3 regions of the Arthrobacter sp. BPSS-3 genome follow, and region 1 is predicted to be linked to each of the others. Evidence: riboswitches for the same ligand, from Rfam matches in the RefSeq annotation. Region 1 holds a riboswitch; each other region holds the start of a gene.

Region 1 (9,691 bases):
GTGGCCCTGACCGATCACGACACCACGGACGGCTGGGCCGAGGCCTCCGCCGCGGCCTTGAAGCTGGGGGTGGCCCTGGTCCCGGGCATGGAGGTCTCGTGCCGGACCCGCGAGGGCATCAGCGTGCACCTGCTCAGCTACCTGCACGACCCCGCCCACCCGGGGCTGCTGGAGGAGATCACCAAGTCCAAGGACGCCCGCTTCACCCGGGCCGAGCGGATGGTCAGCCTGCTGGCCGAGGACTACCCGCTCAGCTGGGACGACGTGATCCACCACGTGGCCCCCGGCGCTACCCTGGGCCGCCCGCACATCGCCGACGCGCTCGTGGCCGCCGGCGTCGTCGAGGACCGGAGCGAGGCCTTCGAGACGATCCTGACCTCCCGGTCCCGCTACTGGGTGCAGCACTACGCCCCGGATCCGGCGGCCGCCGTCGAACTCGTCCGGGCCGCCGGCGGGGTCCCGGTCTTCGCCCACCCGGTGGCGTCCTCCCGCGGCCGGATCGTCGGCGAGCACACCTACCGGGAGATGATCGACGCCGGCCTGGCCGGCCTCGAGATCAACCACCGGGACAACCCCGAACAGGGCCGGGCCTTCCTGCGCCGCCTGGCCACCGAGCACGACCTGCTGGTGACCGGCTCCTCCGATTACCACGGCGCCGGGAAGCCGAACCTGCTGGGTGAGAACACCACCGCCCCGGAGGTGCTGGCACGCATCGAGGAACTCGCCAGCGGCACCGCGGTGGTGCGCTGATGGACTGGATCGACCTGCAGCTGCTGGCCTCGGTGATCGTGACGCTCTTCGTGATCATGGACCCGCCGGGCACGGTGCCCATCTTCATGTCCCTGACGGCGCAGATGAACGCGAAGGAACGCAACCTTTCGGCCCTGCAGGCGCTCGTGGTGGCCACCGGCGTGATTGTCACCTTCGCGATTTTCGGCCAGTCCATCCTGAACTACATGCACATCTCCCTGGCGGCGCTGCAGGGCGCCGGCGGCCTGCTGCTGGTCCTTATCGCGCTGCAGTTGCTGACCGGGTCCACCGGCGGGGAGGAGAGCGCGGCGAAGTACACGAACGTGGCGTTCGTCCCGCTGGGCACGCCGTTGATGGCCGGACCTGGCGCGATTGTCGCGGTGATGGTGTTCGTCCAGCGGTCCTCGACGGTGCCGCAGTACCTTGCGGTGGGCGTGGGCATCGCCGTGACGCTGGCGTCCCTGTACCTGGCGATGCGGTTCGCCGGGCTGGTGCAGCGGGCGCTGGGGGAGAACGGCGTCGAGCTGGTCACCCGGATTGCCGGCCTGTTGCTTTCGGCGATCGCCGTGCAGATGATCGCCGACGCCGTACACTCCTTCGTGAAGAGCTGGATGTAGCGCTCAGGCCCAGTTCTCAGGCCGGGCTCTCAGGCAGGCGGCGTGGCCGGGTGGGCGGTGAACTCGGCGGCGCCGGACAGGCGCTTGGCCATGACGTCGATGGCCGCCTGGTTCTGGTCCACGCAGACGAATTTGCGGCCCAGCTTTGAGGCCACGGCGCCTAGCGTCCCGGAGCCGGCGAAGAAGTCCAGGCACCAGTCCCCGGGCCGGCTGGAGGCTGCCACCACGCGGCGGATCAGCCCCTCGGGCTTCTGCGTCGGGTACCCGGTCTTCTCCCGGCCGGTGGGGGAGACGATGGTGTGCCACCAGACGTCGGTGGGCAGCTTGCCGAGCTCCCGCTTGGCCGGCGTGACCAGACCCGGCGCCATGTACGGCTCCCGGTCCACCTCGGCGCTGTCGAAGTGGTACTTCGCCGGGTTCTTGACGTACACGAGGATGTTGTCGTGCTTGGTGGGCCAGCGGAACTTCGCGCGGGCGCCGTAGTCGTAGGCCCAGATGATCTCGTTGAGGAAGCACTCGCGGCCGAAGATCGCGTCCAGCATCACCTTGGCGTAGTGCACCTCGCGGTAATCCAGGTGCAGATAGAGCGTGCCGTCATCCGCCAGCAGCCGCCACGCCTCCACCAGCCGTGGCTCCAGGAAAGACCAGTAGTCGCTGAAGGCGTCGTCGTAGCTGTGCAGGGCGCCCTTGATCGTGTCGTAGGAGCGGCCCTTGAAACCCACCCGGTCGCCCACGCCGTCGGCGTTGAGCACCATCTTCGTTTCCTGGCGCTTCTGGACCCGGCCGGTGTTGAAGGGCGGGTCCACGTAGATGAGGGTGAAGGCGCCGTCCGGCAGCGTCTGGAGGTACTCCGCGTTGTCCGCGTGTACCACCAGGTTGCTGCCGTCCGGCGCCCAGACGGAGTCAGGCATGGTGGGGATTAGGCCTCGGCGCTGCGCGTCGCGGTACCGCCCTGGGCCTCCCCGGAAACCACTTCGCCGTTGTGGCGGCGGGTCCGGGTGCGGCGGCGGGCACGGGTGGCCCGGTCAACCTCGGTGGCGGACGTCGCGGCGGCGGCGCGGCCGGTGGCCTCCGCGGGCGCTGCGGCCGTCTCCTGCTCGGGGGCGGTCCGACGACGGCGCGAACCTTCGCGGGTGCCTTCGCGGGAGCCTTCGCGCGAACCGGAGCGGGAGCCGGAACGTCCGCCCTCGCGGCCGCCTTCGGACGAACCGGCCCGCGAACCCTCGCGGCCGCCGGAGCGTCCGCCCTCACGGGAGCCCGAGCGGCCGCCGTCGCGGGAGCCGGTGCGGGCGCCGTCACGTCCGCTGCTGCGCGGGTTCTTCTTGCCGGTCTCGCCTAGGTCCTCGAGTTCCTCGGCGTCCACGCCGGCCAGGACGCGCTTGTCGCGCGGCAGGCGGCCCTTGGTTCCCTCGGGGATATCCAGGTCCTCAAACAGGTGCGGGGAGGAGGAGTAGGTCTCGATGGGTTCCGGAACGCTCAGGCCGAGGGCCTTGTTGATCAGGCCCCAGCGCGGCATGTCGTCCCAGTCCACGAAGGTCACGGCGGTGCCCTTGTTGCCGGCGCGGCCGGTGCGGCCCACGCGGTGCAGGTAAATCTTCTCGTCCTCGACGCACTGGTAGTTGATCACGTGCGTGACGTCGTCGACGTCGATGCCGCGGGCGGCGACGTCGGTGGCGACAAGGACATCCACCTTGTTGTTGCGGAAGGCGCGCAGCGCCTGTTCGCGGGCGCCCTGGCCGAGGTCACCGTGGATGGCGGCGGCCGCGAACCCGCGGTCCACGAGTTCCTCGGCGACCTTTGCGGCGGTGCGCTTGGTCTTGGTGAAGATGATGGTCCGGCCGCGGCCGCGGGCCTGCAGGATCCGGGCCACCACCTCGACCTTGTCCATGCTGTGGGCGCGGTAGATCAGCTGGCGGATGTCCCGCTTTGTCAGGCCCTCGTCCTCGGGGTCCGCGGCGCGGATGTGGGTGGGCTGGCTCATGTAGCGGCGGGCCATGGCGATGACCGGGCCGGGCATGGTGGCGGAGAACAGCAGGGTCTGGCGCACGGCCGGGGTGGCGGCGATCAGCGTCTCGACGTCGGGCAGGAAGCCCAGGTCCAGCATCTCGTCGGCCTCGTCGAGGATGACCATCTTCACGTTCTTGAGCACCAGGTGCTTCTGCTTGAACAGGTCGATCAGGCGGCCGGGGGTGCCGACGACAACCTCCACGCCCTTCTGCAACGCATCGACCTGCGGCTCGTACGCGCGGCCGCCGTAGATGGTGGCGATCCGGGCGTTGCGCTTGCGGGCCGCGTTCTGCAGGTCGTTGGCGACCTGGACGGCGAGCTCGCGGGTCGGGACGATCACGAGGGCCTGCGGGGCACCCGGTGTCGGGAGGGCGTCGTAGCCGGCGTCGTCGCGGCCGACGACCCGCTGCAGCGCGGGGATGCCGAAGCCGAGGGTCTTGCCGGTACCGGTCTTGGCCTGGCCGATGATGTCGTGGCCGCCCAGGGCCACCGGCAGGGTCATGGCCTGGATGGGGAACGGGTGTGTGATCCCGGCGTCGGCCAGGGACTCGACGATGTCGGCGCGGACGTTGAAGTCGGCGAACGTCTTTTCCGGAAGGGCGTGGGGCGCCTCGTCGGAGCTGATGGTTTCTTCCGGTTCGATCGATTCCGTGCCGGATTCGTCGGTCAGAAGCTGATGCGTGTGCAATTCACTCACGGGGAGTTTCCTTATTCATTTGGGTTGCGCTGCCTGCTCGACGGGGCGGCGGAGGGCCGTTCCGGAGCACGCTCGGTAGGCGCAAGCAAGTCCAGTGGAGCCGATCGCGGGCTATCTAGATGCTGGCACTGGGACCAGCGGGTGTGTCTCAAGATCGCGTAGGGGCGGGCTTGTTGATTCGAAATTACGAGGAAATCAACGACCGGGCATCCATTACTACCCTTCCAGTCTAGCCGTTCGGCCCCTGCGTCCCCGACGGCGCGGCCGTTGCGGCGCGGTGCGGCCTCAGCCGGCGAGCTCCAGCCGCACCTCGCGGGCGGCGATGTCAGCCGAGACGACGCGTACCCGGACCAGGCTGCCCGACTCCATCTCACCCGGGCATCGGGCGGTCACGGCCGGCTCTGCGATCTGCACGATTCCGGACGGACCGTTGCCGTTGGGTTTTGTCCCGTTCCCGTTGCCGTTGCCGGCCCCCGCGCCGTTACCGTTGGCGGGCTTCGACCCGGAAATGACGACGGCGTCGAACTCCTGGCCGACGTGGTTGACTAGCAGCGCCGCCTCGACCGTGTCCAGGGACATCCGCTCCAGCTTCCCGGCGAGCTGGTCCGAGGCCGCCATGATCGCGGGCAGGGACGGCAGCGCCTCCCGGGCCCAGGCGGGAACTTCAGCGCCGTTCGAGAGCGCCTCGCAGATGACCAGGACGAACCGGTCGATCAGCCGCCGCAGCGGGGCGGTGGAGTGCGCGTACGACGCGCCGATGGCGGATTGGATGGCGTCGTCCGGGACGCTGCCATCGAACGGGGTGTAGCCGGCGCCGCGGAACAGCATCCCGGCCGAGTGCAGGATGGCCAGCTGCTTGGGGTCTGTGGGGTCCAGGGTGCGCAGGTATTCCCCGTAGCTGGTCTCCCCGTCCCACGGCTTGCCGAGCGCTCCGGTCTGCCGGCGGAAGTGGCGCAGGGAGCGTTCGTCCGGCGCGGGCATGGTCCGCAGGATGCCCACCTTGCCCTTGAGCATCAGGCCCGCGGCGGCCATTCCGGTCATCAGCGAGATCTGCGCGTTCCAGTCCTCCACCGGCAGCGGGGGAGCCGCGACGATCCGGTAGCCGCCGTCGGGGAGCTGTTCGATTTCCTGGTCCGGCATGTTCAGGCTCGCTCCGCCGCGCTGCCGCTCGAGCTCCACCCGCTTGCCGCCGACCTCTTTCAGCAGTTCCAGGACGGGGGCGGCCGTGCCGGCGTCGAGGTCCGCCTGCACCCCGGCGTAACTGAGCTTGGCGCGGCTGATGACCCGGGCGCGGCGCACCAGGACCGAGGACACCTCGGCGGCGGCGTCGAGCTCGAACTCCCAGACGAAGGCCGCGCAGAGCTGGCCGGCCAGGAGGCTGCCGGCGGCCTCGCTGATGACCTCGGGGTGGAGCGGGATGCGGCCCTCGGGCGTGTAGAAGGTCTGCCCGCGGCGGCGCGTCTCGGCGTCGAGCGGGCCGCCGGGGGCCACGAAGGACGGGACATCGGCGATCGCGTAGAAGACCTTGTATCCGTCGCCGGAGCGGTCAATGAACAGGGCCTGGTCCAGGTCCGTGGACGACGCCGGGTCGATCGTCACGAACTCCACGTGGGTCAGGTCCAGGCCGGGAAGTTCGTGCCCGGCCACCGCCGCCTCGGCGTCGCGCAGCGCCTCCTTGGGGAACGGCCCGGGCAGTTCCAGGACGGTGCGCAGGGCCTTCAGCGCCTCGGCGAGCTGGTTTTGCTGCTGGCGGACGCTCGGCGTCAGGCGATGGTGAGACACGAAAGTCAGGGTAGCCCGAAATCCGCCGCTAGTCTTGAACGATGAGCACTCCGACGCCGGATTCCGCCCGCGATCACCGCTTTCTCACGGACCTGCTCGGCGTGATGGCCTACAGCGAACTCTCCGCCTTTGAACGGCTCTCCTCCGACGCCCGCTACGCGCCCGCCCTCCGGGACAGGGCCGTGCTGGGCCGGCTGGCGGTGCGGGAGTTCGAGCACTACGAACTCGTGTGCGCCCGGCTGCGGGACATGGGCGAGGACGTGGAGGGCGCCATGGTGCCGTTCCAGCGCTCGGTTGACCACTTCCATGAGCGGACGCGGCCGGCCGACTGGTTCGAGTCGCTGATGAAGGCGTATGTCATCGACACCGTCTCCGCCGACTTCTACCGTTCCCTGATTCCGCGGCTGGATCCCGCCACCGCGGCCCTCGTGGAGCAGGTCCAGGCCTCCGAAGAGGCCACCGGGGTGCTGCGTGAACGGCTCAAGCAGGCCCTGGCCGACGATCCCCGGCTGGCCTCCCGGCTGGCGCTGTGGGCACGGCGGCTTCTCGGCGAGGCGCTGACCCAGGCGCAGCGGGTCGCGGCCGACCACGCTTTCCTGGCCGTCCAGGGTTCGGAAGCAGCGGGCAACGGGGCAACGGGCAACGGCGTCCCTGCGGGCACGGATCCGGTCCGGGCGCTGCTGACTTCGCTGGCCACGGCGCACTCCCGCCGGATGACCCTGCTGGGCCTGGCCGGGTAGAGGGCCTGCGGCCGGTGAGGCCGAGGCGACCGGCCGCGCTTACGCACGGCCGCGACTAAGCCCGGGCGTCGAGGGCGGCGAGCAGGGCCTGCGCCGCAGCGGCGGGGTCGTCCGCCTTGGTGATCGCCCGGACCACCACGATCCGCCGGGCCCCGGCGTCGAGGACCTGCTCCACATTTGTCAGGTCGATGCCGCCGATCGCGAACCACGGCACGACGCCGGCCACCTTGCCGCCGTCGCCAGCGGCCTCGGCGCGCTCGATCGCGTCGGCGGCGTAGCGGACCAGGTCCAGGCCGACGGCGGCCCGGCCGGGCTTGGTGGGTGTCGCCCAGACCGGGCCCACGCAGAAGTAGTCCAGCCCGCTCCGGCCCGGCGCGGCGGCGATGGCGGCGTCGACCTGCTCCGGGGTGTGGGTGGACAGGCCGATCACGGTGTCCTTGCCGAGGAAGTCCCGGGCCGCTCCGAACGGAATGTCCTTCTGCCCGATGTGGAACACCGGGGCACCGGCCAGCGAGGCCAGGTCGGCGCGGTCGTTGACGGCCCAGAGCCGGCCGTGGCGCGCCGCGACCGTGTGCAGGACCTCCAGCAGCTCCAGTTCCTCCGCGGCTTCGATGGTCTTGTCGCGGAGCTGGATGATGTCCACGCCCCCGGTAAACGCGGCATCGACAAAGGCTTCAAAGTCTCCGCGGTCCTTGCGGGCATCGGTGCAGAGGTACAAACGGGCGGTGCTGTGGACATCCTGGCTCATGCCCCAAGCGTAGTTCCTCTAAACTGGGCGCATACCGCGGGAGCCCCGCACGCCGTCGACGGCGCAGGGCTGAGAGGGCGTCAGAGCCGACCACTTGACCTGATCCGGCTAGTACCGGCGTAGGGAAGGAACCCATGAACACCACCCCCAGCCCTAAGGCCCGGCCGCACGGCCCCGGTGCCCGGCCTGACGGCCCCCTCGACGCCGTCGTGATTGGCGGGGGCGTGATCGGCCACGGCATCGCCTGGGAACTCCGGCGCTCCGGACGCACCGTGGCGCTGATCGACGACGCCCCCGGGGACGGCGCCAGCTGGGCCGCCGCCGGGATGCTGGCACCCGTCAGCGAACTCCACTACCAGGAGGAGGGACTGCTGCCCCTGATGCTGGAGTCCTCCAGGCTCTGGCCCGCCTTCGCCGGCAGCCTCGCCGACGGCGGCGACGGGGGAGCCGGCACCGGCTACCTCACGACGCCGACCCTCGCCGTGGGCGCCGACGCCGCGGACCGGCAGGCGCTCGCGGACCTGCGCGCCCTCCAGGTGGCCTCCGGACTGTCCGTCGAACCCCTCACCGTGCGGGAGGCCCGCCGCCGCGAACCGTTGCTCAGCCCGGCGATCTCCTGCGCCTTCGAGATCCCCGCCGACCACCAGGTGGACCCGCGCCGCCTGATCACCCGGATCAGAGCCCTGCTGGCAGCCGACACCGCATTCCGGGCCGTCCCGCACCGCGCCGCGGGCCTAATCGAGGCGGACGGCCGGATCGCCGGCGTGCGGCTCAGCGGGGGAGAGGAGATCCGGTCGGCCGAGACCATCGTGGCCAACGGCCTGGGCGCCGCCGCCCTGCAGGACCTCCCGGCCGGGCTCACCCTGCCGCTGCGGCCGGTCCACGGCGACATCCTCCGGCTCCGGGTGCCCGAACGCCTGCGTCCATTGCTGAGTTCCACCGTGCGCGGGCTGGTCCGGGGTGTCCCGGTCTACATCGTTCCGCGCGGAGACGGAACCGTGGTGGTTGGCGCCACCCAGCGCGAGGACCAGGCCGGGGACCTGGGCGTCTCCGCCGGAGGGGTCTACCAGCTGCTGCGCGATGCCCAGCAGCTGGTCCCGGCCGTCGCCGAGCTGGAACTCGTCGAGGCCACGGCCAGGGCACGCCCCGGCACCCCGGACAACGCCCCGCTGCTGGGACGGGTCCGTGCCGCCGGCGGCGGCCACGTTCCGGGCCTGGTGATCGCCACCGGCTTCTTCCGGCACGGTGTGCTGCTGACCCCGGCGGCCGCGGCCATCTGCCGGGAGCTGCTGGACGGCACCCCGGACCCGCGCTGGGACGGGTTCCTCCCGGACCGCTTCGACCGCCCACGCACCGACGCTGAGCACAACCAGTCGACCAGCTTAACCAACGCTCTCCACCCCGCGACCCACAGGACAACCGCATGAACATCACCCTCAACGGGAAGCCGCACGCGCTCCCGGACAACGCCACGGTCGGCGCCCTCGTCAGCGGCGTCACCGGCCGGCCCCTGGCGGACAACGGCCAGGCCACGGACGGACGCAAACTCGGCGTCGCCGTCGCGCGCAACGCCGAGGTCGTGCCCCGCAGCCGGTGGCACGCAACAGAACTCATCGAGGGCGACGACGTCGAACTCGTCACCGCGGTACAGGGAGGATGAACGGCATGAACGAAGCAGACACCGCGCAGGAGCCCGCCGTGAAGGCCACGGCGCACCGCGACCCGGTGACCTTCGACGGCGTGGAGCTGGGCTCCCGGCTCATCATGGGCACCGGCGGCGCACCCAGCCTCGACGGCCTCGGCGCCGCACTGGAAGCGTCCGGAACGGAACTGACCACCGTGGCGATGCGCCGCTACTCCCCGGCAGAGAGCGGATCGCTGTTCCAACTGCTGGCCGACCGCAACATCCGGGTGCTGCCCAACACCGCAGGATGCTTCACCGCCCGCGACGCGGTGCTCACCGCCGAACTGGCCCGCGAGGCGCTGGAGACGGACTGGGTGAAGCTCGAAGTGATCGCCGACGAACAGACGCTGCTTCCGGACGCCCTGGAACTGGCCGACGCCACCGAACAGCTGGTGGCGCGCGGGTTCAAGGTCTTCGCCTACACGAACGACGATCCGGTCCTGGCGTTGCGCCTGGAGCACCTCGGTGCCACGGCCGTCATGCCGCTGGGCGCGCCGATCGGCACCGGCCTAGGCATCCTGAACCCGCACAACATCGAACTGATCGTCTCCCGGGCCTCGGTACCCGTGGTCCTCGACGCCGGCATCGGCACGGCCTCGGATGCGGCGTTGGCCATGGAGCTGGGCTGCGATGCCGTGCTGCTGGCCACAGCGGTGACCCGGGCGC
Region 2 (9,691 bases), on a different contig from region 1:
CAGGTACACGGTGAAGACGAAGGTCGTCATCACGGCGTTGAACGCGGCAGAGCCCCAGTCCCACGCGGCCCAGGCCAGGATGCGTCCCCTCCCGGCGGGCTGGCGTCCGGAACCAAGTTCGGACGCCGGTGCGGCCTCGGGAGCGGTGGCGGAATTCATAGCCCTGATGTTAGTCGTCCCCGCGGCCCCGCCCGGGATGAAACGGGCAGAAAAGAATTTGTACACGCTTGGTAAACTGTTCGGACTGAACCTAACCACATGCGCCGCCTGCTCCAACTTTTTGATAACCGAATTCCTGACGTTGCGGAGATACCAGTGATCACAGTCCTAGCCGTGCACTTCGCTGTGGCTCTTGTGGCGCCGTTTCTCTTCCGGCGGGCGGGTAGGAATGCGTTCTACGCGCTGGCGGCGGTCCCCGCGGGCTCGTTCCTCTGGCTGATCCTGCAGCACGACGCCGTGTACGCGGGCCCGGACGCCCCCGCCGTGCTGGTCCCCTGGATTCCCGACCTCGGCCTGGAGCTGGCCTTCCGGATGGATGCCCTGGCCTGGGTGATGTCCCTCTTGATCCTGGGCGTCGGCGCGCTGGTCCTGGTCTACTGCGCCCGGTACTTCAAGAACAAGGACAGCAACCTGGGCGGCTTCGGGGCGCAGCTGCTGGCCTTCGCCGGGGCGATGTTCGGGCTGGTCACCGCGGACGACCTGCTCCTCATGTTCATCTTCTGGGAGCTCACCACCGTCCTGTCCTACCTGCTGATCGGCTACGCCCGGACCCGTCTGGCCGCCCGCCGCTCCGCGCTGCAGGCCCTGATCGTCACCACCGCCGGCGGCCTGGCCATGCTGGTGGGCCTGATCATGCTCGGATCCTTCGCCGGCACGTACCGGATCTCGGCCCTGCTGCAGCAGGCGCCGGAGCTGGTGGCCGGCCCGGCCGCGCCGGCGGTGGCCACCGCCGTCGTGCTGGTGCTGGTGGGGGCCATCACCAAGTCGGCGCTGGTGCCCTTCCACTTCTGGCTGCCGGGCGCCATGGCGGCCCCCACCCCGGTCAGCGCGTACCTGCACGCCGCGGCGATGGTGAAGGCCGGCATCTACCTCGTGGCGCGGCTGGCGCCCGGGTTCGCCGGGACGGACACCTGGCTGCCGGTGGTGCTGGGCCTGGGCCTGGCCACCATGCTGGTGGGCGGCTACCGGGCGCTGCGCCAGACGGACATCAAACTCATCCTCGCCTACGGCACCGTCAGCCAGCTCGGCTTCCTGAGCATGGTGGTGGGCCTCGGCCAGCCGGACGCCGCCCTGGCCGGGATCGCCCTGCTGCTGGCCCACGGGCTCTTCAAGGCCACCCTGTTCCTGGTGGTCGGCATCATCGACCACCAGGCCGGCACCCGCGACATCCGCAAGCTTTCCGGCGTGTTCCAGTCCTCCCGGGCGCTCGGCGTCGTGGCCGTGATCGGCGCCGCCTCGATGGCCGGGGTGCCCCCGCTGGCCGGGTTCGTGGCCAAGGAATCCGTCTTCGAGGCCTTCGTGCGCCACGCCGGGACCGGCCCCTGGGGCGTGGTGGTCCTGGCCGGCGTCGTGGTCGGGTCGATCCTGACCTTCGCCTACAGCGCGCGCTTCCTCTGGGGCGCGTTCGCGGTCAAGGACGGCGTCCCGGCGACCCGGTTCAAGGCCATCAAGCCCGCCTTCCTGGCCGCGCCCGCAGTGCTGGCCGTCCTCACCGTCGCCTACGGGCTGTGGCCCGCGCCGGTGGACGGCTGGATCCAGCCGTACGCCGCACTGTTCGCCGGCGAGGACGCCCCCGACGCCGGGCACCTCGCCCTCTGGCACGGCATCACCCCGGCGCTGGGCCTGACCGCCGTGACCTTCGCCCTCGGACTGGCGATGTACTACGGCCGCGGCGCCGTCGCCCGGGCCCAGGAGCTGGTCCCCGGCTGGATCAACGGCGACCGCGCCTACCAGCAGACCATCGGCGCGCTCGACGACGCCGCCGTGTGGGTCACCGGCCGCACCCAGCGCGGTTCGCTCTACTTCTACCTGGCCGTCATCCTCAGCGTCGCCTTCCTGCTCCCGCTGACCGCCATCCTGCTCGCGGGCAAGCCGCTCCCGGCGGACCTCTACGTCATCGACCCGGGGTCCCCGCTGCAACTGGTGGCCGGAGCCGGCATCGTGGTCGGCGCCCTCGCCGCGGTCCGCGCCAACAAGCGGTTCCTGGCCGTCCTGATGGTCTCCGTCACCGGCTACGGCATCGCCCTGATGTTCGCGCTGCAGGGCGCCCCGGACCTCGCACTGACCCAGATGCTGGTGGAAACCATCATCCTGGTGGCGTTCGTGCTGGCCATGCGCAGCCTCCCGGCCGAACTCCGGGACCGCACCGGCGGCCGGTACCGCGTGGTCAGGATCATCATCGGCGCCGGCTTCGGCCTGACCATGATCTTCGTGGCGATCTACGCCCTCGGCGCCCGGGTCGCGACGCCGGTCTCGCTCGACTTCCCGCGGCTGGCCTACGACGGCGGCGGCGGGCTCAACGTCGTCAACGTCACCCTGGTGGACATCCGGGCCTGGGACACCTTCGGCGAGATCTCCGTGCTGGCCCTTGCCGCCACCGGCGTCGCCAGCCTCATCTTCGTCCGCGGCCGTGGCGACCGGATCCGGTCCTCCGGGTCGGTCGACGAGGGCACGGTGGGCCGCCTGGCCGCCCCCGCGCACAGCCGCGACGGCGCCGCGCTGGCCCTGAGCCGCCGGTTCGCGGCGTCCACCAAGGACGCCTGGCTGGTGGCCGGCCGGACCCTCGCCCCCGAGCGGCGTTCCATCATCTTCGAGGTGGTGACACGCCTGGTGTTCCACTCGATGATCGTCTTCTCCATCTACCTGCTGCTGGCCGGGCACAACCTGCCCGGCGGCGGCTTCGCCGGCGGCCTGATGGCCGGGCTGGCGCTGACCATCCGCTACCTGGCCGGCGGCCGGTTCGAGCTGCGCGAGGCCGCGCCGCTGAGCGCCGGCGCGCTGCTGGGTATCGGCCTGGCGACGGCGGCCGTGTCCGGGGTGGCGCCGCTGCTCCTGGGCGGCGAGGTCTTCCAAAGCGCCATCGTCCAGCTCTGGCTCCCGGTCTTCGGTGACATCAAGTTCGTCACCTCCACCATCTTCGACATCGGCGTCTACATCGTCGTCGTCGGCCTGGCCCTGGACGTGCTCCGCAGCCTCGGCGCCGAAATCGACGAACACTTCGAAGAGCAGTCGGACGCGGCCGCCGGAACCACCCCCGGGGGGAATGCATGAGCGTCAACCTGACCCTGCTGACCGTGATGGGGGTGCTGTACGCCTGCGGCATCTACCTGCTCCTGGAGCGCAGCCTCACCCGGGTGCTGCTGGGCCTGATGCTGCTGGCGAACGCCACCAACCTGCTCATCCTCACCACCGGCGGCTACGCCGGCCTGGCCCCGCTGTTCGCCAAGGACACCGATCCCGGCGCCTACAGCGACCCGCTGCCGCAGGCGTTGATCCTCACCTCGATCGTGATTTCCTTCGCCGTGACCGCGTTCATGCTCGGCATCATCTACCGCACCTGGGTGCTGGCCCGGCAGGATGAGATCCAGGACGACGCCGAGGACCTCCGCGTCGCCGAGACGCCCAGCTTCGACGCCGAGGACGACGCCGTCATCCCCGAGGAAACCTCCGAATTCCCCTTGCCCGCCGTCGAGCCCGACGCCGGCGGGACCATCCTGGCGGGCGCCCGGCAGATGCCGGCCAGCGAAGCCGCGGCCGAGGAACGGCCCGGCTCCCGCACCACCGCCCCGAACCAGGAAGGAGGGTCCGAGTGAACATCGCCAGCTTTGCCCCGCTCGCCGTCGTCCTCCCCATCCTGGGCGCCGCCCTGACCTTCCTGCTGATCCGGCACTCCCGGGCGCAGCGGACGGTCAGCATCGCGCTGCTCTCCTTGACCCTGCTGCTTGAGTGCTGGCTGCTGGCCTCCGTCTGGGAGGGCGGCACGGCGGCGGTGAGCATCGGCGGCTGGCTGCCGCCGTGGGGGATCGTGCTGGTGGTGGACCAGTTCTCCTCGCTGATGCTGGTGGTCTCCTCCGCCGTGAGCCTGGCCGTGCTGGTCTATGCGACCGGGCAGGGTATGGCCGACGGCGACAGCGATGCCCCGGTCTCGATCTTCCACCCCACCTACCTGATCCTGGTGGCCGGGGTGTCCAACGCCTTCCTCTCCGGAGACTTGTTCAACCTCTACGTGGGCTTCGAGATCCTGCTGACGGCCAGCTACGTGCTGATGACCCTCGGCGGCACCGGCCCCCGGATCCGCGCCGGCGTGACCTATGTGGTGGTCTCCGTGGTCTCCTCGGTGCTGTTCCTGATCGCCATCGCGATGATCTACGGCGCCACCGGCACCATCAACATGGCGGACCTGGCCATGAAGCTGGGGGACCTGGACCAGGGCACCCGGAACCTGCTGCACGTGCTGCTGCTCGTGGCGTTCGGGATCAAGGCCGCCGTCTTCCCGCTCTCCTTCTGGCTGCCGGACTCCTACCCGACCGCCCCCGCCCCGGTCACGGCGGTGTTCGCCGGCCTGCTCACCAAGGTGGGCGTCTACGCGATCGTCCGCACCGAGACGCTGCTCTTCCCCGGCGACACCTTCAACCAGCCGCTGATGGTGGTGGCGCTGCTGACCATGGTGGTGGGGATCCTGGGCGCGCTCGCGCAAAGCGACATCAAACGTTTGCTCTCCTTCACCCTGGTCAGCCACATCGGCTATATGGTGTTCGGGCTGGCGATGTCCTCGGTGGCCGGCCTGGGCGCCGCGGTGTTCTACGTGGCGCACCACATCACCATCCAGACCAGCCTCTTCCTGGTCACCGGGCTGATTGAACGCCGCGCCGGCAGCTCCTCCGTGGACCGGGTGGCCGGCCTGGCCAAGCTCTCCCCGCTGCTGGCCGTGCTGTTCTTCATCCCGGCCATGAACCTCGCCGGGATCCCGCCGCTCTCCGGCTTCCTGGGCAAACTCGGCCTGCTGCAGGCCGGCGTGCTGCTCGGCACCCCGCTGGCGTACGCGCTGGTGGCCGGCGGCGTCCTGACCAGCCTGCTGACCCTGCTGGCCATCGCCCGCGTCTGGAACCGTGCATTCTGGCGCAAGCCCGAGGACGCCGAGCACCCGGACCCGGTGCTGCTCGCCGCCCCGGGCGGTGAGTCCCAGGGAACCGGCGGCGCCGGGACATCCTCCGCACGCCACACGGTGAGCCTGCTGCCGCGCACCATGGTCGGTTCCACTCTGGCGCTGGTCATCCTCGGCGTGGCCCTGACCGTGTTCGCCGGGCCGCTGTTCCGCCTCTCCGGCCAGTCCGCGGCCGAGATGCTGGACCGGTCCTCCTACATCCACGCGGTCCTCGGCGACGAGGTCACGGTCCCGGCCCCGCCGCAGCCCGTGGCCCAGGGAGGCGGCAAATGACCCGCAAACGCATCTCGCTGCGCCAGGAACTGCCGCTGCTGGTCTGGCTGGTGATTGTCTGGGGCGCCCTCTGGCAGGACTTCAGCGCCGGCAACCTGCTCTTCGGGGCGCTGATCGCTGTGTTCGTGGCCCGGTTGTTCTACCTGCCGCCGGTGGAATTGGGCGGACGGTTCAACGTGCTGCGCGCCGTCCCCTTTGGCCTGGTGTTCCTCGGCAAGGTGGTCGCGGCGAGCTTCCAGCTGCTCTACCTCGCCGTGGTGCGCGGGCCCCGGGTGGTCAGCGCCATCGTCGCGGTCCCGCTCCGCAGCCACTCGGATCTCCTGGTCACCGCCACCGGCCACGTCATCTCGCTGATTCCGGGCTCCCTGGTCGTGGAGGTGGACAGGGGTACGTCCACGCTCTATATCCACGGCATCAACGTCCGCGACGCCGAGGACGCCGCCAGGCTCCGCAAGGACGTCCGAGACACTGAGGCCGGCCTGATCCGGATCATGGGCTCCCCGGAGGAAGTTTCCGCCCTCAAACAGGAGGCAGCCGCATGATGCCGATCGTCCTGGCCGTGACCGCCGTGATTCTGTCCCTCGCGGCGGGCGGCGCCATCATCCGGATCGCCCGAGGGCCTTCGCTGCTGGACCGCGTGCTCGCCACCGACGTGCTGCTGGCCATCCTGGGCGCCGCGCTGTGCATCGACATGGCCGTCAACCGGCACCTGAACAACCTGATGCTGCTGGTGGCGATCTCGATCATCGGCTTCGTCGGGTCCGTGACCGTGGCCCGCTTCGTAGCCGACCGCAGGAGGCACCCCCATGAATCCTGAGACCTTCTCCGGGGATACGGTGATCGACGCCGTGTCCGCCGTGTTCATGGTGGTGGGTGCACTGATGTCCCTCGGCGCCGCGATCGGCCTGCTCCGCTTCCCGGACCTGATGAGCCGGATGCACGCCGCCACCAAGCCGCAGGTCCTGGGCCTGTTCCTGCTGCTGTGCGCCGTGGGCCTGCAGATGCGCACCTGGTGGGTGTGGCCGGTGCTGGTGGTCGCGTGGATCTTCCAGCTGCTGACCGTCCCGGTCTCCGCGCACATGGTGGGCCGCGCCGGCTACCGCACCAAGCACCTCCACCCGGAGTTGCTGAGCGCGGATGAGCTCGAAGCGGTGGTGCAGCAGGCCGCCGGGGAACGCGGCTTCAACGAGGACGGGGAGCCCCGCCGGGACTGATGCCCGGGGGACTCCCCGTCGGAGTCCGGTGGTGCGGTGCGCCTAGACGATGTCCTGGGTCTTGGCGAAGCGAGTGATGGCCCGCTGCGTGCCGCGGTTGGCGAGGACCTGGATGACGGCGCTCACCGAGGCCGAGATCAGCGCGAAGGTCAGGGCCTGGCGCAGCGTGGTGGGGACGTCGTCGTCGTGGCCCTTCGGCGGCTTGTTGCCGGTGGTCTTCTCCCAGACGGTGTCCACGAGCTTGGTGCCGACGAGACCGGCGACCAGGCTGATGCCGGTGCCGAGCAGTTTGATGACAATGTTCATTTCGTGCTCCTTGCGGGTGGAAACAGGACTGCCCCTAGCCTACTGGCACACCGGTCCGGGGCGGACGCCCCTGTCCGCCGCGCGCCGCCCGGCCTACCGTCGGGCATGGACAGAGACCGGGGCGCACCCTGGGCGCCGTTCCAGCTGGCGGCCGGCTGCTGCTCGATCGCGTTCGTGGTGCTGCTGGTGCTGGCCCTTGTGCTGGACTTCATCGCGCCGCCGCCGGTCGACGGGGCCGTGCCGACGCTTGAGTTCATCGCCCGCAACAAGCCCGTCTACGTCGCCGAGCAGCTGCTTTGGACGGTCCCGAACATCCTGGCGGTGCCCGTCTTCGCTGCGCTGTTCCTGGCGTGCGCTCCGGCGGCAGAGGGACTGGCACGGGGCCTGGCGCTGGGCGGCGCCCTGGTGGGCGGGCTGTCCTGGGCGCTGATCCTCGCCATCCCGGTTACCAGCCGCGGCTCTCTGGTGCTGGTCTACCTCAGCGACCGGTACGCCGGGGCGGCCGACGACGCCGCGCGGCAGCGGATCAGCGCCGCCGCCGAGGCGGTGATCGCCGAGAACAACACACCCGCCGTCGCCGGGGTGCTTTCCGCGGCGGGCATCCTCCTCATGTCCGTGGCCATGGTGCGGGCAGGGCTCTCCCGGGCGGTGGGCTGGCTGGGCATCGGCGCCGGTGCCCTGGGGCTGCTCGCGGAGGCGCTGCGGTACCTCGTCCCGGCGCTCTACGGCGGCTACGGCCTCCTGATGTGGGCGTGGTTCGTGGCGGCCGGGATCGTGCTGATCCGGCTCGGCAGGGAGGGGAGGCGGGCCCCGGCGGCGCGGGTGTAAACTGGGCCAGCCCACACGGGCGACATTCATAACGACAGGGGAGCGCCGCCGTCGGACCCTTCCGGAGGAATCCGGGAACCGTAGGTGGGCGCTGAGAGTGCGGACAGCCGCAGACCCTCGAACCTGATCCGGTTAGTACCGGCGCAAGGGAGTCGAGTTCTCAGGGTGTCCGGAACACGCGGCAGCGGCCGCCGTGGCCGGAATACCCTCCCCTCCTGTACCTCAGGAGGACGACATGACCGATATTTCCACCCCCCGCACCACAGCGGCCGGCAAAAAGAGCTGGCGCGTGGTCGACATTGTCCTGGCGGCGCTGATCGCGATTGCCGGCGGCGTCATCTTCTGGGCCTGGGACCAGGGCTCCAACGTGGTGTCCGTCCCGCTCACCGCCGTCTACCCGCCCCTGACCGGCCTCTACGCCGGCGGCTGGATGATCCCCGCGGTCCTCGGCATGCTGGTGGTCCGCAAGCCCGGCGCCGCGCTGTTCTGCGAGGCCGTCGCCGCCACCGGCGAGCTGATCATGGGCTCCCAGTACGGCACCACCGTGCTGATCTCGGGCATCCTGCAGGGCCTCGGCGCGGAGCTGGTCTTCGCCGCCTTCCGCTACAGCAAGTTCAACCTCCCGGTCTCCCTGCTCGCCGGCGCCGGCGCGGGCCTCTTCTGCGGCCTGAACGACTGCTTCCTGCCCTGGGGCTGGAACATCGCCTTCGAGGCCGGGGACAAGGCCGCCTACATCGTCTTCTGCGCCATCTCCGGTGCCGTGATCGCCGGCGGCCTGGCTTGGATCGCCACCCGCGGCCTGGCCCGGACCGGGGTGCTGGCCTCCTTCGCCTCCCGCAAGGCGGCCACCGAACCCGTCTTCTCCTGACACCCGCGCGCATGAACGCCGACGACGTCCGCCCCGCCGCGGTCACCGCCCGCGGTTGGGGCTGGCGGCACGCCGGACGGTCCCGGCCCGCCATCAGCGGACTGGACCTGGACATCAGCCCGGGCGAACGCGTCCTGCTGCTGGGACCTTCCGGCGCCGGTAAGTCGACCCTGCTGCACGCCCTGGCCGGGGTGCTCGGCGAGGGCGGCGGCGCGGACGCGGACGCCGACGACGCCGACGAGACCGGCAGCCTGCTCATCGACGGGGCCCCACCCCGGGACCGCCGCGGACGCGCCGGGCTGGTGCAGCAGGACCCGGAGACCCAGGTGGTGCTTTCCCGGGTGGGTGACGACGTCGCGTTCGGGGCGGAGAACCTCGCCGTCCCGCCCGCGGAGATCTGGGCCCGGGTAGGGGAGGCGCTCGACGACGTCGGCCTCGGTTCCCTGCCCCTGGGGCACCCGACCTCGGCCCTCTCCGGCGGACAGAAGCAGCGGCTTGCCCTGGCCGGCATCCTCGCGATGCGGCCCGGGCTGCTACTGCTGGACGAACCGACCGCCAACCTTGACCCCGCAGGTGTGCTGGAGGTCCGCGACGCCGTGGGCCGCTGCCTGGACCGGACCGGCGCCACCCTGGTGGTGGTCGAACACCGGGTTTCCGTGTGGAAGGACCTGGTGGACCGGATCGTGGTGCTGCAGCCCGGCAGCGCGGGCGACGCCGCCGTGCTGCTGGACGGGCCGCCGGACCGGGTGCTGGCCGAGGCACGGGAGATGCTGATCGCCGCCGGGGTCTGGGTCCCGGGCCACGTGCCGGCCACCCGCGCCCGGAGCACCGGCGACACCGGACAGGGGCCGGAGCACGGCTTCGAGGCGGGCCGCCTGCTGCTGGCCGCAGAATCCTTGGCCGTGTCCCGCGACCGTCCCCGCCGGGGCGGCCTCCGGACCCGCTTCCGGGCCGTGCCGCCCGTGCCGGTGCAGGAGGGTATCGCAGCGCAGGTCCGTGCCGGACGCGCGCTCACCATCACCGGGCCCAACGGCGCCG
Region 3 (9,691 bases), on a different contig from region 1:
TCCGCGAAGCGGATGTCGGTGCCGCGCGGGGAGGCCAGCAGTTCCGCGCCGGCCATCATGGTGGGCTCCCAGTCGAAGACGACGCCGTCGTCCTCGCCGATCACGACGGCGTCGCCGGGCTTGGCGCCCTGCTTGAACAGCTCGGTTTCGACGCCCAGCTTGGCCAGCCGGTCCGCGAGGTAGCCGATGGCTTCCTCGTTGGTGAAGTCTGTCTGCTTGACCCAGCGCACCGGCTTTTCGCCCAGGACACGGAACAGCGGTTCCATGCCGCGTTCCTCGCGCCGGATGGTGAAGCCGGATTCGTTGACGGCGCGGGGGCGCAGCACCGGGGCGGCGACCTTCGGCGGGGTGGCGGCGACGGCGTCGCGGGCGGCCTTGACGATCTCTGCCATGGCGAAGCCGAGCTGGCGCAGGCCCTCGTGGCTGGTGGCGGAAATTTCGAAGACGCGGTAGCCGCGCTTCTCGAGCTCGGGGCGGACGAACTCGGCCATGTCCTTGCCGTCGGGCAGGTCCACCTTGTTCAGGGCGACCAGTCGCGGGCGGTGGTTCAGCGGGACGACCTCGCCGTCGGTGCCGGCGTAGCTCATGTCGACGGCGTACTTCTCCAGCTCGGCCTCGATCACGGCCAGGTCGGAGAGCGGGTCGCGGTCCGATTCGAGCGTGCCGCAGTCGAGGACGTGGACCAGGGCGGCGCAGCGTTCGACGTGGCGCAGGAAGTGGTGGCCGAGGCCCTTGCCCTCGCTGGCGCCCTCGATCAGGCCGGGCACGTCGGCGATGGTGAAACGGACGTCGCCGGCCTGGACGACGCCGAGGTTGGGGATCAGGGTGGTAAAGGGGTAGTCCGCGATCTTGGGCCGCGCGGCGGACATGGCGGCGATCAGGCTGGACTTGCCGGCGGACGGGAAGCCGACCAGGGCGATGTCCGCGATGGACTTCAGTTCCAGGACAATGTCGCTGGATTCGCCCTCGATGCCGAGGAGCGCGAAGCCGGGGGCGCGGCGCTTCTGCGAGGACAGGGCCGCGTTGCCGAGGCCCCCGAGGCCGCCGGCGGCGGCGATGTATTCGGTGCCCTCCCCCACCATGTCGGCCAGGACGGTACCGTCCTTGCTCTTGACGACGGTGCCTTCGGGGACGGGCAGGACCAGGGTCTCGCCGTTCTTGCCGCCGCGCCAGTCACCCATACCGGGGCCGCCGTTGGTGGCGTGCCGGTGGGGGGCGTGGTGGTAGTCCAGGAGGGTGGTGGTCTGGGGGTCGACGCGGAGGATGACGTCGCCGCCGTTGCCGCCGTTGCCGCCGTCGGGTCCGCCGAGGGGCTTGAACTTTTCACGGTGGACGGAGACACACCCGTGACCGCCGGTACCGCCGGATACGTGCAGTACTACCCGGTCTACAAAGCTGGCCACGTGGATCTCCTCAGTGCTGTTCCCGGTCCGCAAGGTCCCGGAATGATTGTAATGCGGTTAAAACACCGGTGGAGCGGACCCATTGGCCCGCCCCACCGATTGTGAAACGTAGGTGTTACTCTGCGGCTGCAGCAGCCACGATGTTCACGACGCGACGGCCGCGGCGGGTGCCGAACTCGACAGCGCCGGGGGTCAGTGCGAACAGGGTGTCGTCGCCGCCGCGGCCAACGCCGGCGCCCGGGTGGAAGTGGGTGCCACGCTGGCGGACGATGATCTCGCCGGCGGAAACGACCTGGCCGCCGAAGCGCTTCACGCCGAGGTACTGGGCGTTGGAGTCACGACCGTTGCGAGTGGAGCTCGCGCCTTTTTTATGTGCCATTTGGAATGCCTGCCTTCAAAAAATTCTGGGAAACTGCGGGAACCTGATCAGTAACGGAAAGTTACTTGATACCGGTGATCTTGACCTTGGTCAGTTCCTGACGGTGACCCTGGCGCTTCTTGTAACCGGTCTTGTTCTTGTACTTCTGGATGACGATCTTGGGACCACGGAGGTCTTCCAGGATCTCAGCCGTAACCGTTACCTTAGCCAGGTCCGCTGCGGCAGACGTGACCTTGTCACCATCCACCAGGAGCAGTGCGGGCAGCTCAAAGGTGCTGCCGGCTCCACCGGGGACGCGGTTCAGGGTAACGAAGTCTCCAACAGAAACCTTCTCTTGGCGGCCGCCTGCGCGGACAATCGCGTACACCACTGGGGAACTCACTTCTCTCGACGTTTATTACTAGATTTGCGTGCGGAACCTGGCCCCGAAATACCGGAGCGGCTCACGCTGTGCCTCAACGCCGGCAGGTTCCCCGGGGGAACCCATGAGCTATCCCGTGGATCATCCGTCCCGCGTGGGGTGGACAGTTCCTCAGGGTCATAACCCAAGTGTTGGCGTAAGCACCGAAGATCAAGACTACGCTAATTTCGCCTTCGGCCGCAAACGAGGCAGGCCCCGGAGAGTCGGGCGTGACCGGTGCCACAGTGCCGTTTTCCAAGGAACCGGACCGGGCGCCGCAGCCGCTTTCGGGAACCGCGCCCCACCACCTTACCGGCCGCGGCTCCCGTTCCGGGTCAGGCGTGCAGCCTCGGCGCGTCGAAGAAGTCCACCTCGAAGCGCACCGAGTGGACGAACGCCTCGGTCATGGCGCCCCGTTCGGCGGCGGAACCGCGGCGCGCGGCGGCGTCCGTGTAGCGGATCGCCTGCCGGGTCGACTCGGCGAAGGCCTCGTCCGCGTAGGTCCGCAGCCAGGCCGCGTAGGGGTGGCTTTCGTCCGCGCCCGCTGCCAGGAACTGAGCGTGCAGCGCGGCGCCCACCTCGGCGTAGAGCCAGAAGCAGGGCAGCGCCGCGGCCACGAGGACCCCGTAGCTGCCGGCCAGGGACGCGGCGTGCAGGTGGTCCACGTAGGACTTGGTGACCGGACCCTGACGCCGCGGGGCGCCGGCACGCCCGGCCAGCCAGCTGCGGTGCAGTTCCGACTCAACCTCAAGGCACTGGGCGGCCGACCGTGACCAGAACAGTTGCTCCGCCTCCGTCGGGGCTAGCGCCGCGGCGCGGGACAGCACCCGGGAGTAGCCGTTGAGGTAGAGCGCGTCCTGGCCGAGGTAGTAGGCGAACTCGTGTTCCGGCAGGGTTCCGTCCGCCAAGCCCCGGATGAAGTCCAGGGCGTAGATCTCCGACAGGCCCTCCGCGGCGAGGGGCTCGAGGCCGGTGGCAAAGTCGCCGGGTTCCCTAAGGCGTTCCGTGAAGTGTTCCGTGCCGGCCCCGGGCCCCGGTTCCGCCGGCTGGGCGAGGTGGTGGAAGTGGTGGATGGGTCCGTTGCCGGTGCCGACGTCGAGCCGTCCGGCCTCGCGCAGCGCCCCCAGCAGCCAGGGCTTGACGCGGCGCAGCGCCGCTTCCCAGTCCCCGCCGGCGGCGTAGGCCGTGGCAAGGGCCGAGGACAGCGAGCACCCGGTGCCGTGGCTGTTGCGGGTGTCGACCCGCTCCCCCGGCACCACCACGGTCTCGCTGCCGGGCAGTCCCGCGCTGTTGACCAGCGCGTCCGGGCACCCGCCGTCGGCGTCCTCCTCGAGATGGCCGCCCTTGACCAGGACCGTGGTTCCGGCCAGCGCGGAGAGGCGCTTGCCCTGCTCCAGCGCCTCCGCCCAGCCGGCGGCGACCGGTTCATCCAGCAGGAGGGCGAGTTCGGCCAGGTTCGGGGTGACCAGGTCGGCGAGCGGCAGCAGGGTGTGCAGGGCCGCGACGGCCGATTCCTGCAGCAGCCGGTCACCGCTGGTGGCAACCATGACGGGGTCCAGGACGACGACGGCGGGCCGGGTACGTTCCAGCCACGCCCGCACCGCGTCGATGACGCCGGCGTCGCCGAGCATGCCGATCTTGACGGCGTCGATGGTGATGTCCTCGGCGATGGCGTCCAGCTGCTCGGTCAGGAAGGCGGCGGGGGGCACGTGCACGGACCGGACGCCGCGGGTGTTCTGCGCGGTCAGGGCGGTGATGGCGGCCATGCCGTAGCCGCCCATGGCCGCGATGCTCTTCAGGTCCGCCTGGATTCCGGCGCCGCCGGAGGGGTCGGAACCGGCGATGGCCAGGACCCTGGGGACCCGGGCCCGCCCGGTGGCCGCGTGGGCCGTGCCGGCCGACGCCTCGGGTCCGGCGGCGTCGGCCCTGGATGCCGGGAACACCGTCTGCAGGAAACTGGCGCCGGCCGCGGGAGTGGTTGAGAGAGCCGCGGGTGCTACCGCGGGTTGGGTCGAAGACAAGAGACATCCCTTCGCCGGTGCTAACCGGACAGGTTCAACGGGTGTGGATCTCAGCCGGCCCGATGCGCGGCACCCCGTGTCGCGTTCCAGCGTAGCGCCCCTCCCCGGTTTCGCTGCCCGGCGGCCCGTTCTGCCCGGTCCCACCTCCGGCCGGACTCCCCTTAACCGGCTCGCGGGTACCGCCCGGAGTCGACGCTTCGAAAGGTCGAATCCGGGCGATACCCGCGGGTGGTACTGAGCGGTACCGGGTGGTGCGGCGGCGGAGCGGTTACAGCTCCGAGGCCGGTACGCCGACGCCGAGGATGATCGGGCCGCCGTTGTCCTTCACCACAGGCTTGACCGTTTCCGGTGCCTTGGCCTCGTGGACCGAGCCCTGGCCGGACGGGGCGGAGGCCTGCCGGCGCTGCTCGATGGCGGTCTCGTTGGCTGCCCCTTGGGCACGGCTGGCACTACGGTGCCGCCGCGGACGGCGCTGGCCGGTGGCCGGTTCCGCTGCCGCCGGAGTGCGGGTGGCGACGGGGGCCGCCGCCGGCGCGGCCGTCTTGGGAGCCTCCTGCCGACGGGTGTCCTGCTTCGGAGCCTCCTGCTGCCGGGTGTCCTGCTTCGGAGCCTCCTGCTGCCGGGTGTCCTGCTTCGGAGCCTCCTGCGGGGCGGGTTCCCTGCGGTTTTCCGGTTCGGCCGCGCGGTTGCGGGCGTTCGGCGGCTGGATCCGGGCCGTGCGGGCACGTCCCCGGCCACGGGTGGCCCGGGACTGGTCGGCGGACCGTCCGGCGGCCGGAGCCTCGGCGGGTGCTTCAGCCTCCGGGGCGGGGGCTTGCACGGACCGTGCTTCCACGGACGGCGCTTCCACGGACGGGACGGCCTCGCGGACCGCGGACTCCGTGGTCCCGGACTGGCGGTCCCGCGAGTCCGAGTCGCCCAGGTTGGCGAACGCCTCGGTCAGCAGGTCCAGGGTCAGGGCCGGCTGCGGCGCCTGCTCGGCGTGCTCGACGAAGGGCAGGGCCACCTGCTCGCCGCCGAACGTCAGCACGGCGGCGGGACGACCGGCTGCTTCCTCGGTGGAGGCCAGCTCGACGGCGGCGTCCAGCGCCGCCTGCCGGGTCTCGGCGTCGGGCGCTGCCGTGGCGTCGCCGTCGTGCAGGTGCGCCGCGTGGGCCGCCGCCGCGATATTCGCCAGCGCTGCACGGGTGGCCTCGGCCTTGGCGTGCCGCTCGGCCTCGGTGGGCTCGTGGTGCCCGGCCGCCGGCACCTGCTGCTGCTGGCCCTCGGTGCCCTGGCCGCCCTTGCCGCGGCGGCGCTTGCGCTCGTTGCGGGCGGCGGGCTGCTGCTCGGTGCGCGGAACGTGGTGTTCCGCGGCGACGGTGTTGGCGCGGCGGTGCTCGACCGGTTCGTCGTGCGTGACGACGCCCCGGCCGGCGCAGGCCTCGCACTGCTCGCCGAAGACTTCCAGCAGGCCGGTGCCCATCCGCTTGCGGGTCATCTGCACCAGGCCGAGCGAGGTAACCTCGGCCACCTGGTGCTTGGTCCGGTCCCGGCCCAGGCACTCCACCATGCGGCGCAGAACGAGGTCGCGGTTGGATTCGAGCACCATGTCGATGAAGTCGATGACGATGATGCCGCCGATGTCGCGCAGGCGCAGCTGGCGGACGACTTCCTCGGCCGCTTCGAGGTTGTTCTTGGTGACGGTTTCCTCGAGGTTGCCGCCGGAGCCGGTGAACTTGCCGGTGTTGACGTCCACCACGGTCATGGCCTCGGTGCGGTCGATCACGAGGGAGCCGCCGGACGGCAGGAAGACCTTGCGTTCCAGAGCCTTGTGGATCTGCTCGTCGATGCGCCAGGCGGAGAAGATGTCCGTGTCCTTGGTCCACTTCTCGAGCCTGCCCACCAGGTCCGGCGCCACGTAGGTGACGTAGGCCTCGATGGTGTCCCAGGCCTCCTCACCGGAGACGATCAGCTTGGAGAAGTCCTCGTTGAACACGTCGCGGACCACCTTGATGGTCAGGTCCGGTTCGCCGTAGAGGAGCTCCGGGGCGAGGATCTTGGTGGACGTGGCCTGGCTTTCGATGCCCTCCCACTGGGCGCGGAGCCGGTTGATGTCATGCGTCAGCTCCTCTTCCGAGGCTCCCTCGGCCGCGGTGCGGACGATCACGCCGGCGTCTTCCGGCAAGCGGTCCTTGAGGATGCGCTTGAGCCGGTTGCGTTCGACGTCGGGCAGCTTGCGGGAGATGCCCGTCATGGAACCGCCGGGCACGTACACGAGGTACCGGCCGGGTAGCGAGATCTGGCTGGTGAGGCGGGCGCCCTTGTGGCCCACCGGGTCCTTGGTCACCTGGACCAGGACGGAGTCGCCGGACTTGAGCGCGTTCTCGATCCGGCGCTGCTTGCCCTCGAGGTTGACGGCGTCCCAGTTGACCTCGCCGGCGTACAGCACGGCGTTGCGGCCGCGTCCGATGTCGACGAAGGCCGCCTCCATGGAGGGCAGCACGTTCTGCACGCGGCCCAGGTAGACGTTGCCGATCAGCGAGTCCTGCTGGGTCTTGGAGACGAAGTGCTCGGCCAGGACGCCGTCTTCGAGGACACCGATCTGGATTCTGTCGTCGCGCTGGCGAACGATCATCTGCCGGTCCACGGATTCGCGGCGCGCCAGGAACTCCGCTTCGGTGATGACGGTGCGGCGGCGGCCGGTGTCGCGGGACTCGCGGCGGCGCTGCTTCTTCGCCTCCAGCCGGGTGGAGCCCTTGACCGAGGTGACGCGGTTGCTGACCGGTGCTTCGCTGACGGTGCGCGGCGCGCGGACCCGGGTGACGGTGTTGGGCGGGTCGTCGTCGCTGCCGCCGGTCAGTTCGAGGTCCTGGTCACCGCGACGGCGGCGACGGCGGCGGCGGGACGTCACGCCGTCCTCCAGTGCGGCCTCGCGGCCCTCCTCGGCGTCCTCGTCGCCGGGCTCGGCGTCGGTGTCGGCCTCGGAGACCCGGCTGCGGCCACGGCGGCCGCGGCTGCGGCGACGGCGGCGGTTGCCCTGCTCGTCGTCTTCCTCGTCTTCGTCGGTGTCTGTGTCCTCGGCAGCTGCCGCGGCAGGGGCGGGACGGACGACAGCGGTGAGGTCCGGGGCCTGGAAGAGCATGGAGGTGACGGCGCCGGGGGCGGAAGGGGCGAGGAACAACGACGGCGTTTCGGTTTCCTGGGCCTCCTCGGCGGGGGCCTCCGTTGCCGGGGCCTGCTCGGCGGGGGTTTCGGTGGCGGCGGCGGGAGCGTCCGGGGCGGCAACGGCAGCATCAGCCGTGGGCGCGTCGTCGGTGGCGCCGGCCTCCGGGGCGGTTTCCGCGGGCACCTCGGCGGGGGCAGCCTTGGCGCGGCTGGCCCGGCGGCGGACCGGCTTGCGCGGGACATCGGCCCCAGCTTCGGCATCGGCGGGAACGTCGGCGGGGGCCACGGCCTCGGAAACGGTCAGGAGGGCGGGGGCTTCGTCCGCGGCGTCAGCCTCGGGTGCTGCGGCTGCCTTCGGGGCGGCCTGGCGGCGGGTGCGGGTCCGGCGCGCCGGGGCCTTCTCCGCTGCGGGTTCCTCCGCGGCATCGGCCGGGACGCTGTTGTCTGCATTGGCAGCGTCTGCTTCGGCGCCTGCGGCGGGAGCCGCGGCGTCGGCGGTTTCATCGGCCGGTGCGGCCGCTTCGGCCTTGGGAGCCGCTTTCTTTCGGGTGCGCGGTGCCCGTTTAGGCTTTTCCGGCACCTCGGTGGCGGTTGCGCCGTCGGTCATGGGGGCGTCGGAAACCGTTGCTTCGTCGTTGCCCGTTTCCAGCTGTTCATTATCCATATGAGGCCACGCTCCTGCCCCTGATGCGCCGCCACATCCGGCGCCCTGGGGGCAAATATTTGTCAACACCCGCAGGCATTGACAGAAGTCAATTGAATACCCTCAGGTTCGCACCGGCCTTGGGGTGCGGCAGCCCTGGAGGGCCGGCGGCTTCGCTGCGAACCCGTTGATCGATGCATCACAACCAGGTGCCGTCCAATGGCATTGCGGGAAAACCGGATCATCAGACCCGGGAAGATCCCTGCTCCTCATTGGCGGTCTTGAATTCGAAGTCGCCGGACTGAAGCGCGAATGTGGTTCACGTCCCAGCCAGCTTCATTGTCTCACAGCACTCGGAAATGCCGGCTTAGGCCACACATCCCGGACGCACATGACACCGAATCACCGGTACGCGAGGGGGTGGCCGGGACCGGAACCCGGGATTCGTCCAGCCTCCGGCGATAGAATCGGCCTGAGCACGCCGTTCCGCAGCCACCGCTACGGTCGCGACGGACCAGAACACAGAGAACCTGACCATGAGAAGACCCAGCACCGAGAACCGACGCAAAGGACGAACGATCCATGCCCAGCATCTCCCACGCCCCTGACGACGTGGCCACCCCGGCACGGGACAACGGACCGGCCGAAGCGGACCGGCAGGTTCCGTCGATGACCCGGCCGCGGCCGTTCGGCTGGCTGCTGGTGATTACCGGCGTCGTCGGCTGGCTCGCCTCCGGCGCCTTGGTGCTGGAGAAGCTCGCCGTCCTCAAGGACCCCAGCCACGTCACCGTCTGCGACGTCAACCCCTGGATCTCCTGCGGCCAGGTGATGCAGACCTGGCAGAGCTCACTCTTCGGTTTCCCGAACATGTTCATCGGGATCGTCGCCTTTGCCGTGATCATCACCACCGGCATGGGCCTGCTGTCCGGCGCCCGCTTCGCCCGCTGGTACTGGATCGGGCTGCAGACCGGCGTGACCCTGGGCTTCGCCTTCGTGGTGTGGCTGTGGTCGCAGGCGCTGTACTCGATCCACATCCTCTGCCCGTTCTGCATGATCGTCTGGGCGGCCATGATTCCGCTCTTCGTCTGGGTAACCGTCCGCAACATCACCCACGGCGTCATTCCGATGCCCGCCGGCGCCACCCGCATCCTGGGCGAGTCCGGCTGGATCCTGACCGCCCTGCTCTACATCGCCGTCGTCGCCACGATCTTCTTCGCCTTCATCCAGGTCTTCGTCGGTACGTCCGGCTACTAAGAGGCCGCAGCAGCGCGAAAAAGCCGGGGCCGGTGTTCGATGACGAACACCGGCCCCGGCTTTTTTAGCACGCCCACGTGGGCGGAGAGCCTAGAACCAGATCTTGATCTCGCGCTCGGCGGACTCCACCGAGTCGGAGCCGTGGACCAGGTTCTGCTGGACCTTGACGCCCCAGTCGCGGCCGAAGTCGCCACGGATAGTGCCCGGAGCCGCCGTCGTCGGGTCGGTGGTGCCGGCCAGCGAACGGAAGCCCTCGATCACGCGGTGGCCTTCGAAGATCGCCGCGACCACGGGGCCGCTGAGCATGAATTCGACCAGCGGCTCGTAGAAGGGCTTGCCGACGTGCTCTTCGTAGTGCTGCTCGAGGAGTTCGCGGGTGGCGTTGACCTTCTTCAGTTCGGCCAGGGTGTAGCCCTTGGCTTCGATCCGGGCGATGATGCTGCC

Evidence for each region. Region 1 has a riboswitch for thiamine pyrophosphate ahead of thiO (glycine oxidase ThiO). Riboswitches for the same ligand answer to the same signal wherever they lie in the genome.
Region 2: another riboswitch for thiamine pyrophosphate. It lies ahead of ACFVY3_RS14720 (ECF transporter S component); the one in region 1 lies ahead of thiO (glycine oxidase ThiO).
Region 3: another riboswitch for thiamine pyrophosphate. It lies ahead of ACFVY3_RS04475 (bifunctional hydroxymethylpyrimidine kinase/phosphomethylpyrimidine kinase); the one in region 1 lies ahead of thiO (glycine oxidase ThiO).

What each region holds. Positions count from the first base shown of each region.
Region 1 covers NZ_JBIMMV010000001.1:600,806-610,496, forward strand. The annotation lists gene ACFVY3_RS02900 (PHP domain-containing protein) at 1-750, shown strand, start outside; gene ACFVY3_RS02905 (MarC family protein) at 759-1,367, shown strand; gene ACFVY3_RS02910 (DNA-methyltransferase) at 1,397-2,278, opposite strand; gene ACFVY3_RS02915 (DEAD/DEAH box helicase) at 2,287-4,071, opposite strand; gene ACFVY3_RS02920 (RNB domain-containing ribonuclease) at 4,357-5,853, opposite strand; gene ACFVY3_RS02925 (ferritin-like fold-containing protein) at 5,895-6,593, shown strand; gene thiE (thiamine phosphate synthase) at 6,649-7,341, opposite strand; TPP riboswitch at 7,368-7,485, shown strand; gene thiO (glycine oxidase ThiO) at 7,476-8,768, shown strand; gene thiS (sulfur carrier protein ThiS) at 8,765-9,001, shown strand; gene ACFVY3_RS02945 (thiazole synthase) at 9,007-9,691, shown strand, end outside.
Region 2 covers NZ_JBIMMV010000009.1:164,075-173,765, reverse strand. The annotation lists gene ACFVY3_RS14765 (MFS transporter) at 1-159, opposite strand, end outside; gene ACFVY3_RS14760 (Na+/H+ antiporter subunit A) at 316-3,270, shown strand; gene ACFVY3_RS14755 (Na(+)/H(+) antiporter subunit C) at 3,267-3,812, shown strand; gene ACFVY3_RS14750 (Na+/H+ antiporter subunit D) at 3,809-5,437, shown strand; gene ACFVY3_RS14745 (Na+/H+ antiporter subunit E) at 5,434-5,979, shown strand; gene ACFVY3_RS14740 (monovalent cation/H+ antiporter complex subunit F) at 5,976-6,254, shown strand; gene mnhG (monovalent cation/H(+) antiporter subunit G) at 6,244-6,651, shown strand; gene ACFVY3_RS14730 (DUF4235 domain-containing protein) at 6,694-6,957, opposite strand; gene ACFVY3_RS14725 (hypothetical protein) at 7,063-7,785, shown strand; TPP riboswitch at 7,812-7,953, shown strand; gene ACFVY3_RS14720 (ECF transporter S component) at 8,021-8,653, shown strand; gene ACFVY3_RS14715 (ABC transporter ATP-binding protein) at 8,665-9,691, shown strand, end outside.
Region 3 covers NZ_JBIMMV010000002.1:315,348-325,038, reverse strand. The annotation lists gene obgE (GTPase ObgE) at 1-1,403, opposite strand, end outside; gene rpmA (50S ribosomal protein L27) at 1,519-1,782, opposite strand; gene rplU (50S ribosomal protein L21) at 1,844-2,152, opposite strand; gene ACFVY3_RS04475 (bifunctional hydroxymethylpyrimidine kinase/phosphomethylpyrimidine kinase) at 2,518-4,032, opposite strand; TPP riboswitch at 4,193-4,290, opposite strand; gene ACFVY3_RS04470 (Rne/Rng family ribonuclease) at 4,472-8,014, opposite strand; gene ACFVY3_RS04465 (vitamin K epoxide reductase family protein) at 8,576-9,247, shown strand; gene ndk (nucleoside-diphosphate kinase) at 9,338-9,691, opposite strand, start outside.